Regions from separate parts of the Ruegeria sp. CH8 genome, predicted to be linked through region 3. Evidence: riboswitches for the same ligand, from Rfam matches in the RefSeq annotation. Region 3 holds a riboswitch; each other region holds the start of a gene.
What was found. A riboswitch is a leader RNA that binds a small molecule or an ion and turns the genes downstream of it on or off. The one in region 3 is predicted to bind cobalamin.
Positions count from the first base shown of each region.

Region 1: another riboswitch for cobalamin. It lies ahead of ACR0ER_RS21370 (hypothetical protein); the one in region 3 lies ahead of ACR0ER_RS04055 (DUF1636 family protein).
Region 2: another riboswitch for cobalamin. It lies ahead of ACR0ER_RS07205 (DUF1636 family protein); the one in region 3 lies ahead of ACR0ER_RS04055 (DUF1636 family protein).

Region 1 covers NZ_JBQFQR010000025.1:49,143-54,626, reverse strand. The annotation lists gene recR (recombination mediator RecR) at 1-453, opposite strand, end outside; gene ACR0ER_RS21385 (YbaB/EbfC family nucleoid-associated protein) at 518-862, opposite strand; gene ACR0ER_RS21380 (DNA polymerase III subunit gamma/tau) at 1,001-2,752, opposite strand; gene ACR0ER_RS21375 (protein-tyrosine phosphatase family protein) at 2,884-3,387, shown strand; gene ACR0ER_RS21370 (hypothetical protein) at 3,389-3,796, opposite strand; gene ACR0ER_RS21365 (hypothetical protein) at 3,793-3,921, opposite strand; cobalamin riboswitch at 3,879-4,099, opposite strand; gene ACR0ER_RS21360 (alpha/beta hydrolase family protein) at 4,241-5,098, shown strand; RNA gene ffs (signal recognition particle sRNA small type) at 5,129-5,227, opposite strand; gene ACR0ER_RS21350 (5'-nucleotidase C-terminal domain-containing protein) at 5,267-5,484, opposite strand, start outside.
Region 2 covers NZ_JBQFQR010000005.1:77,920-83,403, forward strand. The annotation lists gene ACR0ER_RS07195 (ABC transporter substrate-binding protein) at 1-316, opposite strand, end outside; gene ACR0ER_RS07200 (ABC transporter ATP-binding protein) at 336-1,121, opposite strand; gene ACR0ER_RS07205 (DUF1636 family protein) at 1,118-1,474, opposite strand; cobalamin riboswitch at 1,569-1,768, opposite strand; gene ACR0ER_RS07210 (DUF3299 domain-containing protein) at 1,909-2,670, shown strand; gene ACR0ER_RS07215 (hypothetical protein) at 3,045-3,473, shown strand; gene ACR0ER_RS07220 (MotA/TolQ/ExbB proton channel family protein) at 3,470-4,135, shown strand; gene ACR0ER_RS07225 (ExbD/TolR family protein) at 4,161-4,493, shown strand; gene ACR0ER_RS07230 (ExbD/TolR family protein) at 4,490-4,867, shown strand; gene ACR0ER_RS07235 (energy transducer TonB family protein) at 4,864-5,484, shown strand, end outside.
Region 3 covers NZ_JBQFQR010000003.1:63,897-69,380, forward strand. The annotation lists gene cobN (cobaltochelatase subunit CobN) at 1-2,762, opposite strand, end outside; gene cobW (cobalamin biosynthesis protein CobW) at 2,766-3,821, opposite strand; gene ACR0ER_RS04055 (DUF1636 family protein) at 3,818-4,198, opposite strand; cobalamin riboswitch at 4,293-4,501, opposite strand; gene ACR0ER_RS04060 (LysR substrate-binding domain-containing protein) at 4,574-5,449, opposite strand.

The DNA.
Region 1 (5,484 bases), on a different contig from region 3:
GGTCTGGCCGTCGACTGTGGCATTCAGCGCGAGGATGATCTCTGTGATCCCTTCGGCCATGACCCGATCTTTCAGTCGGGGAATGCGCAGTTCGTCCGGGCCGACGCCGTCCAGCGCCGACAACGTACCGCCCAGCACGTGATAGCGGCCTTTGAACACGCCCGCACGCTCCATCGCCCAGAGGTCGGCGACGTCCTCGACCACGCACAGTTCTCCGGTTGCGCGATCTTCGCTGTCGCAGATGTCACAGATGTCTGTTGTGCCGACATTGCCGCAATTCAGGCATTCGCGGGCGGTGATGGCCACCTGCTGCATGGCGTCCGAAAGCGGCGTCAGCAGCAGGGCGCGTTTGCGGATCAGGTGCAGTACCGCGCGGCGGGCCGAGCGGGGGCCGAGGCCAGGCAGCTTGGCCATCAGGTCGATCAGGTTGTCGATATCGCTGTTCGAAGTCACTGCGGATGCTCCTGCAAAAGGGCCGGGCAGGGGTGCCCGGCCGGTATTCCGTCAGGAGTGTCTATCAGAACGGCAGTTTGATGTCTGCGGGCAGGCCCATGCTTTCGGTCAGTTTCGCCATCTCGGCCTGAGAACGCTCGGCCGCCTTGGTCTGTGCGTCCTTGATGGCTGCCAGGATCAGGTCCTCGACAACTTCCTTGTCGTCGCCATTGAATATCGACGGGTCGATATCCAGACCTTTGAGTTCACCTTTGGCGGTGGCGGTTGCCTTGACAAGGCCTGCACCGGATTCGCCCACAACCATCAGGTTGTTCAACTCTTCCTGCATTTCGGTCATCTTGGTCTGCAAATCCTGCGCGGATTTCATCATCTTGGCCATATCGCCCAGACCGCCGAGTCCTTTGAGCATCGTATTTCTCCTGTGTATCGGTTTGCCGCCTAAATACGGCTGCCTTCCGCGCGGCACAAGGGCCCAAGGCCGCTTAGGGGTATCGGCGTCAGCCGATGGCCCGTGGCGGGCGCGGGAGAGATTCGTGGAGGGTTTGCGTTAGTCTTCCTCGAACGGGTCCCATTCGTCTTCGACCTCGGGCAGGGCTTCGGTCTCGACCTTGGTGGCGCGTTCTTCCGGTGTTTCGATCCGTTTGATACGCGCTTTCGGGAATTGCATGAGCACGGCCTGAACCAAAGGGTGCTGCTCGGCCTGCGCTTTCAGGGCCAGATCGGCCGCGTCGCGAACCTCGGCGATGGTCGCGGCATCTCCGTTGGCGACGATGGATACCGCCCAGCGGTTTCCGGTCCACCGCTGCAATGCCGAACCGATCCGGGCGGCCAGATCGGTGGGGGCGTTGTCTGTAGGTGTGAATTCGATCCGACCGGGTTGGTAGGACACGAGGCGTACGCCATTCTCAACCTCAACCAGCAGCTTCACGTCGCGGTTTGTTCGGATCAGTTCGACGACATGGTCAAAGCTGGGATACCGCGCTAGGGCTGCCTGAGTGTCTTGGGCCAACGCGGCGGTTGGCGCACCAGCCGGGCCGCGCGTGGTCGGGGCGAAAGAAGCAGGAGCTGGCTGAGCAGGAACATGGGACGGCACGGCCATGCCGCCACCGGGGCCGCCGTTCGGCGGGGGTGGCGGCGCATCCTGCAGCCGTTTGATCAGTTCTTCCGGGCTGGGCAGGTCCGCCACATGGGTCAGACGGATCACGGCCATCTCGGCGGCCATCATCGCATTCGGTGCGGCTGCAACCTCTTCGAGAGCTTTCAACAGCATCTGCCACATCCGGGTCAGTACCCGCATGGGCAGGGCCTCGGCCATCTGCTGTCCGCGGGCGCGCTCATCCGGCGAGACAGTCGGGTCTTCGGCCGCATCCGGGGTGATTTTCACAACCGAGACCCAGTGCGTGATCTCGGCCAGATCGCGCAGTACCGCCAGCGGGTCAGCGCCCTCGGCATATTGTGCGCTCAGTTCGGTCAGGGCGCCCGCCGCGTCGCCGCGCAGGATCATGTCCATCAGGTCCAACACCCGCCCGCGATCGGCCAGGCCCAACATTGCGCGCACTTGGTCGGCGCTGGTTTCCCCGGCCCCATGTGAGATTGCCTGATCCAGCAGCGAGGTCGCATCCCGCGCCGACCCTTCAGCCGCGCGGGTGATCAGGGCCAAAGCGTCGTCCGCGATCTGGGCATTCTCGGCCGCTGCGATCTTGTTGAGCAGGCCGATCATGTCCTCGGGCTCGATCCGGCGCAGATCGAAGCGCTGGCAGCGGGACAAGACGGTCACCGGGACTTTGCGAATCTCGGTCGTGGCGAAGATGAACTTCACATGCTCGGGTGGTTCCTCAAGCGTCTTCAGCAGCGCGTTGAACGCGCTGGTCGACAGCATGTGGACCTCGTCGATGATGTAAATCTTGTAGCGGGCAGACGCAGCGCGATAGCGGACGCTGTCGATGATCTCGCGGATATCATTCACGCCGGTGCGACTGGCGGCGTCCATTTCCATCACGTCGACATGACGGCCTTCCATGATAGCCACGCAATGCTCGCACTGACCGCAGGGTTCCGTGGTCGGCTTGCCTTCGCCATCGGGGCCGATGCAGTTCATGCCCTTGGCGATGATCCGCGCCGTGGTGGTTTTGCCGGTGCCGCGAATGCCGGTCATGATGAAGGCCTGCGCGATCCGGTCAGCCTCGAACGCGTTTTTCAGCGTGCGCACCATCGCGTCCTGACCCACAAGGTCGGCAAAGGTTTCGGGGCGGTATTTGCGGGCAAGAACCTGATAGGCGGGGCTGGGCGTGTCGTTCATGTCTGCTCTGTCGGATTCGGGTTCCGATGCAGCGTAGAGACCCCCGCCGCCCGCGTCCACATCCCCATTGGCGAATTTCCGTTTGCGTCGCAGTTTATGTACCGTAAGCGCGTATCAAGAGGGGGCATCTGGTGAGACTGTTTGCAATTCATCCCGTGCAGGTGGGGAACGGTATGGTAGCCCTGTCACCATTGCCGGGGCGTGCCGGTAACTACCTGCAGGATATTGGCTTAATTCGCGATTGGCAGCCTGATCTGGTGATTTCCATGACCACCGAGAGCGAGATGTTGCAGGAGGGTGCCGCCGGGTTTGGTGATGACCTACGCGCCGCGGCAATCGGTTGGGCGCATCTGCCGGTCGCAGATTTTGGCGCGCCGCCGCCTGAGATCCAGGCCGCATGGCCCGAAGTCAGCGCAGCGGCGGCACAGGCTCTGGCCCGTGCTGGCCGCGTGCTGGTACATTGCCGGGGTGGTTGCGGTCGGTCCGGTATGGTCGCCTTGCGCCTTATGGTCGAACATGGCGAACGCCCTGAGGCAGCGCTAAAACGCCTGCGCGCCGTGCGGCCCTGTGCCGTCGAGACCGACGGCCAGTTGGCATGGGCTGCGCAGGCGACCAGCACCCGACGGGACAGCTAACTCAGAGCGCCGCGTGCTGATCCGGTTGCGCAACTGAGTTCGGTGCCAGTGTCGAAACTTCGAGCATCGCACAGGGCGAGTGAGCTAGGACATCTGCGGGCAGAGAGCTGAACGTATCCGTGAACATCATGTCTGCATAACTATCAAGAGAATCGGTAGAGACATCTGGCTCCGCGCCGCAATAGACCCGAATCTGATCCTGTCGCGCACGAAAACGGGCGGTGCAGCCTTCGGGGCAATGGCTCAGTTCGCTGCTGCCTTCGACCTGAAAATCTGGTGTTGTGGCAGGTGCGGCGGTCTCAATCGCCTGTGTGATGACACGCGCGACCTGTGCCAGTGCCGGGCAGGTCTTGCCGGTGCGTTGGCATACGGTGGCCGAAAATTCGTGTGTTTTGGTCTTCCAGATCATGATGCGCCCTCCGCGCGCAGGACGGGGGCATAGAACAGGTGTGACAGCGTGCTGACGACCTGCCCGGACACCCCGCCCGAGTTTCGGTTTTGCTTTGATGGCAGGTCTCCTGACTTGCGGGTCATCGCTTTGCCGACCTTCCCAGCCTTTCGGCCAGTGGTGTTTCGGCATTGCTCACCGCTTACAGTTGCGGGGGCAGTCGCGGCCTTGGTTCATTCTGGCATAGCCAGGCAGAACCGCACCGTGTTCCCTTTTCATCCCGCCCCGCGATCGGGGTCGAGAACCATCGCGTCATCGCTAGCGGGTGTGGGCGGCCCGAGTCAAGTGGGCAATTTGCACGGTCAAGTGGACGTGTGGTCATGCACGGCCACTGTTGACTTGTGACGGCAAACACGGCGGACTGTAGAAAGTGAACTAATCGGTTCAATGCCCGGAGCCCGTACCATGCTGGACACTACACAGACCGTATCGACCGAAGATTTCCAGTTTCCGTCCGGCACAGGCACCTTGTCTGCGCGCCTGTATCTGCCAGCATCTGCGCCACGGGTGGCGGTGGCCATTCACAGCGCGACCGGTGTGCCGAGAGATTACTATCAGCATTTTGCCCGCTGGCTGGCTGCCGAACAGGGGATGGCCTGCCTGACCTATGACTACAGCGATTTTGGCCATTCTCTGAACGGATCGCTGAAAGCATCGCGGGTCAAGATGGCCGACTGGGCTTTGATCGACATGCCTGCGGCCCGGGCGGAGATGCGCCGCAGGTTCCCTGACGCGCAGCAGTGGAGCATAGGCCATTCCGTGGGCGGAATGCTGGGGCCAATTCAGCCGGATATCGATCAGATCGATCGCATGATTTGTGTCTGCGCCGGCCCGGTGACGGTGTCGGATCACCCCTGGCCCTATCGGGCGCTGGCTTTGCTGTTTTGGTACGGCCACGCGCCCTTGGCGGTGAAAACCCTGGGATATCTTCCTGGCAAGGCGCTGGGATTCGGGGCAAACCTGCCCGCAAGTGTCTATTGGCAGTGGCGGCGGTGGTGCACCGCGCCGCGCAACTACCTGCCCGAGATTGGGGTAAGCCTGCCCGAGGCCCGCTGGGCGCAGTCAGAGACGCCCGTGGATCTGTTCACTTTCGAAGATGACGATCTTGTCCCGCCCGCAGCGGTTTGGCGGTTGGCTGATCTGTACGGGCCGCATGCACGCCGCCACCTTTTATCACCCGATGAGTTCGGTCTTTCGGAAGTTGGCCATATCGGTGCCTTCGCCCGTCGCAACGCCACCCTGTGGCCCCGGCTGATCGCATGACGCTGCCGGTCTACATTCTCAATTGGGAAGAAGTGAGAGGTTGGACATCGACCCAAGCGGGGCTCGTTGTGGCTGCTTCCTTCCGGACCTGACCAGGTTGGCGAGGCGCTCGCCCGCGCCAACCTCTCAACGGTCGATATAGGCAACAGGCGCGGAAAAGACAACCCGTCAGAGCGCCAAACGGATCAGCAAAAAGCCTGCATCTTCTTCACCGACCAGCTGAGGGTTGTATCCCTCAAGCTCGGACAGGTGATCCCAGGCTTTCGAACCGGTTCTGAGCAAAGCTATCGCCCCGGGCAGTGGTGTAAAGTGAAAGGGGTGGGGCGCATTTTCCAACGGGTCCCGGGGCAGAATGCCCGAGACATAGTCCTGCAGAATCTGCTGGA
Region 2 (5,484 bases), on a different contig from region 3:
CAAAGAACAGGTCGGGTTCAACCGCGACAAGGTTTTCAACGGTCGGATATTTCGGCGCAAGCTCGGGGATGTCACCGCGCAGGGTGTCGAATTCCGGACTGGTTTTGTACCAGCCGGTGATGCCGGTCAGACCCACGATCTTGTCTTGTAGACCCAGCACAAAGGCCATGTCGGTCATGTTCATGTCATGCACGACCAGCCGTTCGGGTTGGGTCTCAAAAACCAGCGGCGCGCCGCAATTGTCGACCGTCACCTCATGCGCAAAGGCGCCGCCTGCCACGGCGGTGATCAGGGCCGCAGACCAGATTTGCTTCATTGGGGGAGTTTCCTTAACTTTAGTTTGAGACGGGAGTTCTTCGGATATCCAGCGCCGGGATCACCCGGCCTTCGTGCTGGAAACACAGGTAATCAACGCCGAACGTGTCGCGTACATGCGCGGGTGTCAGCACCTCGGCCACAGGGCCGAAACTGGTCAGGCGTGTGGATTTCATCAGCGCCACATGGGTGGCGAATTCGGGTATCATGACGAGGTCATGCACGATCATGACCACGGTGATGCCAAGCTCGGCCACCAGCGACAGCATCCGCCCCTTGGCATCCGGGTCCAGATGATTGGTGGGCTCATCCAGGAATAGCAGCGACGGGTTCTGCGCTAGTGCCCGGGCGATGTGCGCCCTCTGACGCTCACCGCCGGACAGCAGGGCCATCCGTTTGCCTGCCAGTGCGGTCAGCCCGGTCAGGTCCAGTATCCGATCCAGCTCGGCCGCGTGGGCGTCGGCAGATCGGTCGGACCGGATCGGAATCTGACCCAGGGCAACATAATCCCGCAGCAGCAGACGACCGTCCGGGAATTCCTGCTGGCTGACAACGGCGATCATGCGGGCGCGCTCGGATGCGGACATCTGTTTCAGGCTGCGCCCGTTGACCAGAACATCGCCCAGAACCAGTTCGGCCGCGCCGCAGAGCAGGTTCAGAAGTGTGGTCTTCCCGGCCCCGTTCGGTCCGGCAATGGCCAGGATTGCGCCCCTGTCCAGTTCAAACGATGCACCCTGCAGCAAAACATCGCCGTTGAGCGCGTAGTATTCGAGGTCACGCGCGACCAGAAACGCAGGGTCCGTCATGAGCGCTCCTCCACGTTCAACCTTGGCATGCGGGCCAGGGTCTTGTTGAGCAAGGCACGCGGACGGTCTGTGGCATTTGTCCAGCCGTCGCCACTGGCGTGGAATTGCCGCGCGAAATCGGCCAGAGCGTCGACATCTTGCGAGGTTTGGATATCCCCAAACAAGTATTGTGCTTTGCCAACAGCCTGAAAGCCGACGGTTATGGGCCGGTCACAACCTGCCATGCACGACACCGAATGTACGGAGTAGCCACAGGGCAGTCGATCTGTCAGTGCCTTTTGGATTAAACGCGCCGCGTCCGAACCTTTGCAGGTTTCACAAATCAGCAGGCAGTGTTCGGGAGTGTTTGCCATTACCCGCTCCGTCTATTGCCGAGGCGAGTTTATTGCAATGTAATAACGTAACGATTTCGTCACTTTGCCTCCTTCCAGGACGCCCCGCCCCGGGTTGGTTGAATTCGAGATGGCAGGTCTCCTGACTTGCGGGTCATCGCTTTGCCGACCTTCCCAGCCTTGCGGCCAGTGGTGTTTTGGCATTGCTCACCGCTTACAGTTGCGGGGGCAGTTACGGAGTTGGTGCCAGTTGGCGGACCTCACCGTATTCCCTTTTCATCCCCAATACGGGGAACCATCGCCAGAATGACTGCCCGAGATCGCCCAATGCGTCAATATAAAATTTTTTGTTCCTTTGTTGACCGGTAAGTCCTGAAGTAGGGCGCGCGCTCTGCGATGGACGGTTTCGACAAAAACCCACTGGAATGAGCCCGGCAGAGCGGTAGAATCCGATCATGCGATATTGGTTTCCTCTTATGACGATTCTGGCACTGGCCCTGTGCGGTCCATACGCAATGGCGGCCCCGGGGGCTGCACTGGAATGGTCCGACTTGCCCGACCCGTCTGCGCAGGTATTCGAAGATCCGTATCGCGATCTCAGTCCGGAACAGTTTGACGATGTGCTTTTCGTTGTGCGTCTGCGGGGCAGGCTGCAGCAAGATGTAGGCAGTGTCGAAGAACGTCTTAAGTGGCAAGAACTTCTGGTTGAGACAGAAGGGGCTTTGGAAGGGGACGGAATCGATGTCGACTGGTTGCTGGAGCAGCGACATGTCGTGGCCCAACGCCGAAAGCGCGCCGGTACAGCGGGAAACCCTAAATTCGATAATCAAACAGTGACATTGGCGGGTTTTGCCATTCCGGCCCCGCCCGATGCGGACGGGCGCTCCATAGCCTATTTGGTGCCTCAGCGCGGTATGTGCAGTCACCTTCCTCCGCCGCCGCCCAATCAGATGATACGGGTGCGGCTGAACGGTGACTGGGCACCCAGCTATTACCACGAACCCGTACGTTTGACCGGAAAGCTGGTCGTCGACCCATCGGAACAAAGCATGATGGTTGTCGATGGTTTTATGCCGATGCGCGCAACCTTCCGACTGGACACTGAAAGCGTTGAGACGCTGGAGGTGCAAACTGATGGGTTGGAATGGACGCAAAGCCCGGCTGACCGCATCCGGGCGGCAGGTGATCGCAAAACTGGTGGGGCTGGTCAGCCGTAATTTGGAAGGCGGTAAGCAGCACTGATGGGGCAACCCAAAAAACTTTGGATACGATCTTTTCGACGGAACGTAACGGCCCCGCCTTTGCTGCAGGATTTCGAAAGCCATGGAAACGCGATTTGCGCCGAAACTCGAGATCAAGTTCAGCCAATTGCAGCGTTTCTTGATCTGCGTGAAGGTTCAAGAAAACCGGGCAGATCTACTTTAGGAACGGGTCCCTTACCCGGACGACAGGCTGAGGTGGGGTTGAAGGCGTTGTGAAACACCCTTTATCACTAAAATGTCGGCTAACCTTTCGTGCCCCGACGGTCTTGGATATGACAGGAACAGCGCCGCCAAAGCCCTGCCTGCGCTGAACAATCGGGAGCGTGTCTATGAAGTTTCACCGTTCGGCCCTTGCCGCCATCGTTTGCGCGCTGCCGTTTATGGCACAGGCCCAAACCGAAGAAGACGCGCCGGGCCTGATGGTCGAGTTGAACGCAGTGGAAGAGATGGAAGGGGCTTGCCGCCTAACATTTCTGGTCGAAAATGAAACCTCAACGTCGATCGACTCTGCCAGCTATCAAGTGGTGATTTTCGATGCCGCAGGTGTTTTCGAACGCGTCACGCTTTTCGGATTTCGGGATCTGCCGGCAAAACGTCCTCGGGTGCGTCAGTTTGATATCCGCGATACCACCTGCGAAAACATTGGGCGTGTTCTGATCAACGGTGTGAGCAATTGCAAAGTCGGCGGCACCGACAGCGATCTATGTGATGAGACACCGACCTTGAACAGCCGAACAGAAGTGGAGCTTTTGGGATGAGTTTTCTTGACGCGCTGCGTGAAATCCTGGCCCTTGGTGGGCCGGTGGTTGCCATCCTGATCGCCATGTCCGTGGTGACGTTGGCGGTCACACTTTACAAGCTCTGGCAATTCGCGGCCTCGGGCGTTGGGCGGCATCGGGTGCTGTCACAGGCATTGGAGGCCTGGGACGCCGGTGACGAACAGACCGCCCGCGCGCGCCTGGCCAAAAGCCACAGCTACCTTGCGCCGCTGGTCGGCGTTGCGATGGACGCACCGGACGCACCCGGTTTGGATCAGCGGCTGGACGCCGAGGCGGGGCTGGCGCTGGCTGGTCTTGAGCGCGGTTTTCGCCTGCTCGATACCGTGGCGCAATTGGCCCCCCTGTTAGGGTTGTTCGGCACTGTTCTGGGCATGATCGACGCGTTCCGCAGCTTGCAATCTGCGGGCTCTTCGGTTGATCCGTCGCTGCTGGCGGGCGGTATCTGGGTGGCGCTGGTGACCACCGCTGTTGGTCTGGCGGTGGCAATGCCGACCTCGATGGTGCTGTCTTGGTTCGAAAGCCGCACCGCACGTGAACGGGTGTTTGCCGACAAGGCGCTTCGCACGGTTTTGGTGCCGGGGCAGGCGATCCCGCTGGCCGAAGATGCCCAACCCATGGCGGCCACGCCCGGACATGCGTAACCTCGCACCCTTTGTCAGACGACCCATGGCGATGACACCGCTCATCGACGTGATCTTTCTGTTGTTGCTGTTCTTTATGCTGACCTCGACTTTTTCGAAATACGGCGAGATCGAGATGAGTAACGCCACGACCGGAGGGGCCTCGACGGATGCGCCGCAAGACCGTGCCTTTGTCCAGCTGGGCGAAGACCGGCTGTATCTGAACGGCACGCCGGTCACGCTGGATGAATTGACGGCGCAGGTGACCACTGGGCAGGTGTTGGTCAACCTCGATACTGATACGACAGCGCAGCGTCTGGTGGACCTGCTGGTCCTGCTGCGCGGGCGTGAAGGTCTGAGCGTGTTGGTGCTGGAATGATCCGCCGTAGCCGCCCCCGCCGCAAACGCGACTCGACCATAGCGCTGATCAACGTCGTGTTCCTGATGCTGATCTTCTTTCTGATCGCAGGTACGGTGGCCACTCCGCTGGACCCCGACCTGAACCTGGTCGACACGTCCGAGCTGGAAGGCCGTGAGCCGCCAGACGCGCTGGTGTTGCACCGGGATGGTACACTCAGCTTTCGCGGTACACCTGTGGAGCCGGAAGCCTATATGGCCGGGCGCGACCCCGGGCCAGTGCGGATCGTTCCGGATCGTGAAGCCTCGGGCGCGCGACTGATTGAGGTCACCGGCGAGCTGCGCCAGCTTGGCGCGGCATCGGTGTTTGTCGTGACCGAGAAGGCGCTGGAATGATCCGGGGTTCGGTCGTCATCGCTGTCCTTGCGGCGCTGCTGTCCTTGCTGCTGCACCTGATGGGGTTAAGCCTGACCGCGCCCAGACTGGCTCAGCAGCCGGATAACGCAGGTCGGGGGGACTCCGTCGAGCTGAGCAACAGTTTCGAAGACCTTGTGGAGTCTGTCGCCGAACCGGTAGAAGTTGAACCGCCTGAGGCTCCGGAACCCCCGGTGGAGGAACCATTGGAACCGGCGCCTGAACCGGAGGAGATTCCGATCAGTGAGGTGCATGTAGCTTCGGACAACCCGCAGCAGACCTATGCACCCGACACCGGCACGTCCGAAATCCTGCAGCCAGTCGCCCCTGAACCGATCGATGCCGAGGCTCCGGAAACACAGGACACGACGGATGGTGACAAATCCGCCAGCGATGAGGTGGAGGAGACCCCGCCGGTCGAGGAAACTGAGGTTGCCGAAACGCCCGAAGGCAGCCCCGAAGCCACAGAACCGGAAGAGGAAACCCCCGCCGCACCCGAACTCACCGAAGCTGAGCAGATAGCCGCTTTGCCCGAACCAGCGGAAAACCCCGTTCCGTCGGTTGTGCCGGTCGTGCCTTCTGAAAGCGAGGCGATCGAG
Region 3 (5,484 bases):
TTGTCTTGCGCGATATGCTCGCCTTCCAGCGCGAAGGAACTGGCCTCCAGCCATGCTTCCCCCGCCTGTATGCGGGCCTCATCCGTATAGGTCTCGGACAGATGGGTCATGTTCAGGCCATAGCTGCCTGGTGCCGGGCCATAGACGCGAGCGGCCGGGGCCTGACCTGCATAGGGGTTCCAATCCATGGCCTCATCGCGCTGCGCGAGCGCCCGTACGGCCTGACCGAACAGCGCCGACAGCGTTGGGAAGACATCGCGGAACAGGCCTGAGACGCGCAGTGTCACGTCCAGGCGCGGGCGACTGAGGTCCGTAATCGGCAAAACTTCGATGCCGGAAACACGCTCGGAGCCCTTGTCCCACACTGGTTTCACGCCGAGCAGGTGCAGCGCCATGGCGAATTCCTCTCCGGCCGTGCGCATTGTGGCCGAACCCCACAGATCGACGATCAGCCCTTTGGGATAATCGCCTTCCTCTTGCAGATGCCGACGCACCAATTCCTCGGCCAGTTTCACGCCCTGCGTATAAGCGGCGCGCGTCGGAACCGAGCGCGGATCGGTTGTGTAGAGGTTCCGCCCGGTCGGTAGCACATCCGACCGACCGCGATAGGGGGAGCCGGATGGGCCAGCTTCGATCCGATTGCCGGCCAGGGCGTTGATCAGGGCACTGCGTTCGGCATGGGCCGAGGGCGCGAGATCGAAATTGCCTGTTACCTCGGGCACGCGGCCAAAGATGTGCAGACCGTCACCGAACTGGCTTTCCTTGATGTCACAGACAAAGCGGTCGATGCGGGTGATTGCCTCGGCGGTGCAAGTGGCCTGATCGAGTCCCAGATCGCTTTCCAGCCCGATGGCCTGTGCTTCGTTGCGAATGTCTTCTTGCAGTCGATCGCGGCGCTTGGGGTCCAGCCCGTCGGCGTTCGAGAACTCGTCCAGCAACGATTCCAGCCGCACCATCCGATCCGGCGTGCCGCTTTCTTTCAGGGCGGGGGGGATGTGACCCAGCGTGACGGCCCCAATCCGGCGTTTGGCTTGCGCGGCTTCGCCGGGATCATTGACAATGAAAGGGTAGATGACCGGCAGATCACGGATCAGCGCCTCAGGCCAGCATTCGGCGGACAGGGCGACTGATTTGCCGGGCAGCCATTCCAAGGTGCCGTGCGCGCCGATATGGATCAGGGCGTCCGCGCCCAGCCTTTTGCGGAGCCACAGATAGAACGCGACATAGCTGTGGCGTGGAGTGCGCGAAAGGTCATGATAATCGTCATCGCGCAGTTCAGGCGTGCCGCGCTCCGGTTGCAACGCAACCAGCGCCTTGCCACGGCGCAAAGCGGTAAAGTGGAACGCACCATCCAGGAAGGCCGGGTCATTCTCAGGGTTGCCCCAGACGGTTTGCAGATCGGCGCGCAGTTGATCGGGAATCTCGGTCAATGCCGCTTGGTAGTGGTCCAGTGACCACGAAATGCGAGCGTTCAGCAGAGTTTCGGAAATCGGCTCTGCTGGTGCGGTGTCAAAGCCTTCGCTTTGCAGGTCGGACAGCATCGCCTCGGCCGAAGCCAGCGCGTCGAGGCCCACCGCATGGGCCATCTGCCAATCCTTGCCGGGATAGGTGGACAGCACCAGCACGGGAACTTGATCCGCCTTGGGCTTGTCGTGAAGGTTCAGCCAGCCGGTGACCCTGTCGATGATGGCCTCAATCCGCTCAGGTTCGGCGCGATGGGCAAAGCGGGAGTATTCCAGATGCAGATCGCGTTTGCCCGGTTCTTTGAACGAGGCAATGCCCGCCGATATCCGACCGTCCACCTCGGGCAGCACCACATGCATAGCAAGGTCGGCGGGCGACAGGCCCCGTTCCGCCTCGGCCCAGGCTTTGCGGCGCGAGGTGGCGAGGGCGACTTGAAAGACGGGCACGTTCGCCGCGTCCAGAGGTGACGTGCCCGAAGCGCCTTTGCCCGAGAATGAGGTGGCGTTGATAATCGCCGAGGGTTCCAGCGCCATGACCTGTTCGCTTAGCCACGCAGCGGCTGCGGGCGCTTTCAGCGAAGGCGCGAACAGCCCAACCGCGTCCAGCCCCCGGTCGCGCAGGCTGCGGATCAATGCCGAGACCGGGGCCGTATCGGCCGAGGTCAGGTAGGCGCGGTAGAAGGTGACGAGGATACGTTTCGCATCGCCTGTGAACGCCGTGTCCACCGGGATCACACCGCGATCCGGACACCACACGCCGCAATCCGGCAGCGTTTTGGCGCCCATAACCGGGCCCGCATAAAGACCCGCCGCCAACGCCATCTGCGCCAAGGCGGCCTGCGCCGCGACTTCGCCACCCGTGTCGCAGAGATGCGCCAGCCGCCGTAGGGTTGAGACGGGAAGGGTGGAATACTCATCCAGCCGCGTGTCCTCGCGGCCGTCGGCAGGCAGGACGGCCAAAGCAATCCCCTTGGCCTGCGCCAGAGCCAGAACCTGCTGCAGACCGTAGGACCAGTAAGGAACACCACCGATCAGGCGGATCAGGATGCCCTTTGCGCCCTCCAGCGTCTGTTCCACGTAAGTATCGACGGACAGAGGGTGCTTCAGCGCGGTCAGGTTGGCCAGACGCATCGTGGGCATCCGCCCCTCGGGGCCGCCACCGCGATGCCAGCCCGCCGCGAAAGCGCCAAGGTCGCTGTCGGAAAAGGACAGCACCACCAGATCCGCCGGGCTCTGGCCCAGATCGGTCGGGGTTTCGGTTTCTTCTAACCCGTGGCTTTCGCGGAAGACGACATGCATGGTTTATTCGGCGGCCTCGGTCACACCCACCAAGATATCGCGGATCGCGGCCTCTTTGATGTCGTCATGCTCGGCGATCACGACCAGACGCGAGCGACGCTCTTCACCGGGCTCCCACGGGCGGTCGTATTGGTGACGGACGCGGGCCCCAACGGATTGCACCAGCAAGCGCATCGGTTTGCCCTGAACAGCGGCATATCCTTTAACGCGCAGGATGTTCATCTCAATTGCCAGACGTTCGATCTTGGCGACCAGATCGGCGGGGTCGGTTTGTTCGGGCAGTTCGACGATGATGCTTTCGAAATCGTCATGCTCGTGATCGTGGTGGCCGTCGTGATGTGACGGACGGGCGTCCATGTCGTCTTCGGCAGCAGCTTCCAGACCAAGAACGACGCGCACGTCCACGGCACCTTCGGCGACTTCGACGACAGGCAGGGTACGTGGAGCTTCGGCAGCGATGATCTCTTTGGCTTTGGCCACGCCTTCGGGGCCAGCCAGATCGGGCTTGGTCAGCAGGATGATGTCGGCGCAAGAGATCTGATCCTCGAACACTTCGGACAGGGGCGTTTCGTGGTCGATCGAGTCATCGGCCAAGCGCTGGGCATCCACGGCCTCGACATTCGGGGCGAAACGTCCGGCCGCGACGGCCTCGGCATCGGCCAGAGCGATCACACCGTCCACGGTGATCTTGGACCGGATATCGGGCCAATCGAAGGCCTTCAGCAGCGGCTTGGGCAGGGCGAGGCCGGAGGTTTCGATCAGGATGTGATCGGGGCGCGGTTCCAGAGCCATCAGCGCTTCGATAGTCGGAATGAAGTCATCGGCCACGGTGCAGCAGATGCAGCCGTTTGCCAGCTCCATGATGTTTTCGGCAGGGCAGTCAGGAATGGCGCAGGATTTCAGGATTTCGCCATCGACGCCAACGTCGCCGAACTCGTTGACCACAACGGCCAGACGCTTGCCCTGCGGATTCTGCATCAGGTGCTTGACCAGAGTGGTCTTGCCCGAGCCCAGAAAGCCGGTGATCACAGTGACGGGGAGTTTCTCGAGGTTGCTCATTTCAGGGCTCCAATCGGGGGAATACGGGCCGCACAGTTTTTGCGGAAATGTTCGGGGCGTTCGCGCCATTTGACTAAGCCGTCTTCGGTCGCGAGGTACTTGGTGGCACCTTCCACGATGGTCTCGACATGGTCGTTTTCGTTGAGGTGCTCGTAGACAAATGTCCAGCGATCCGGCCCGCCTCGCAAAACGATGGAACAGCCCTCATCACAGTTCGACAGGCATTCCACGGCATTCAGTGTGATGCCCTCAGGCAGATCGGCCTGTTCCAACGCTTTATGCAGTAATGTGCCGGGCCGTTGCGCGTCGTCCTCGACGGGCAGGCCGCGGCGGCACGTGGTACAGACCAGCAGCTCGACTGGTGCGGTCTCGGTCATGTCTCTCATCCCCCCAAATCCTCATCGCGGGGGACGGGGTTTCATGCGGGCCACGTGTTGCGACATGGACCCGACACCGGAACACCCCGCCCGGTTTCATCTTCGGGTGCTGGCAGGTCTCCCGGCTTGCGGATGTCAGAGGTGGGCCTCTGCCGGATGTCCCGCCTTCCCGGCCTATTAGGCCAGTGGCTTTGGGCACCCTCTCCGGTCACGGTCGCGGGGGCGGCTGCGTTTGACGGATGACCGCTGACGCATTCCCTTTTCATCCATCCGAAGATGGACACCAACGCAAGCGACATGCGGCACGGGCAGGGGCCTTGTCAAGCGCGAGACGCAGTGAGAAAGCGCAAGGATCAGAAAAGCGACCAGCCTATGTCAATCAGCGGCATCCGCTGCCAGCCGGGCCCGTAGCCAGGCACAGAACAACCCCGCCGCCGCAGTGGGTTGCACAGACTGTTGAGCACTGACCAGATAATGCGACAGGGCGAAAGGAATCGCCGGACCCGCAATTGCAATCGGCGCACCCTGCCGAATTGCGTTTTTGGCAAACCGTTCCAAGATAGTAGCGTATCCAGCACCAGCCATCACAAGTTGCAGCGCCGCCACCGTTGTATCCACTGAATGCCGGGGCGGTTGATCGGGGGGCGCAGTGCAGATGGCTTGAAAATACCGCGCCCAATTATCCTCGTATCCAAGGATGTGAATCAGCGGCCCATTTGTCAGTTTTGGCGAACGGTCTCCGGCTCGACAGATCGGAACCAGCTTTTCATCGGTGAGCTTTTCGGACCGAACCCCCGGCCAGTCGCCATAACCCAGCCGGATTTCCACGTCCACATCACCGGGCGTCCCGCTGTCGTTCCAAATGTGCGAGACCAGACGAACCGGGATGTCCGGATGCCGTGCGGAGAAGTCCGGCAGTTCGGCAGCTACCCAATAGGTCGCGGTCGAAATCGCTGCCCGGATCGTCAGGGTCTGACGCGAAGCAGGGCCAAACAGGCTGTTGGTGGACAGGGCAATATCTGAAAGCGCCCGCCGCACCGTCAGGGAATAGGACTGCCCTAGCTCGGTTAGCTCCAGCCGGCGCGCGTTTCGGGTGAACAGCTTTTGCCCCAACTCGGCCTCAAGGGACCGAATATGCAATGAAACCGCCGTCTGCGTCAGGCCAAGTTCCTGCGCGGTGGTGGTGAAATTCAGATGGCGCGCTGCGGATTCAAAGCTGCGTAACCAAGCTGGGTTTGGAAGGCGATCCATACTATCACCAAAAATTTTTGACCATAATGCGCTTT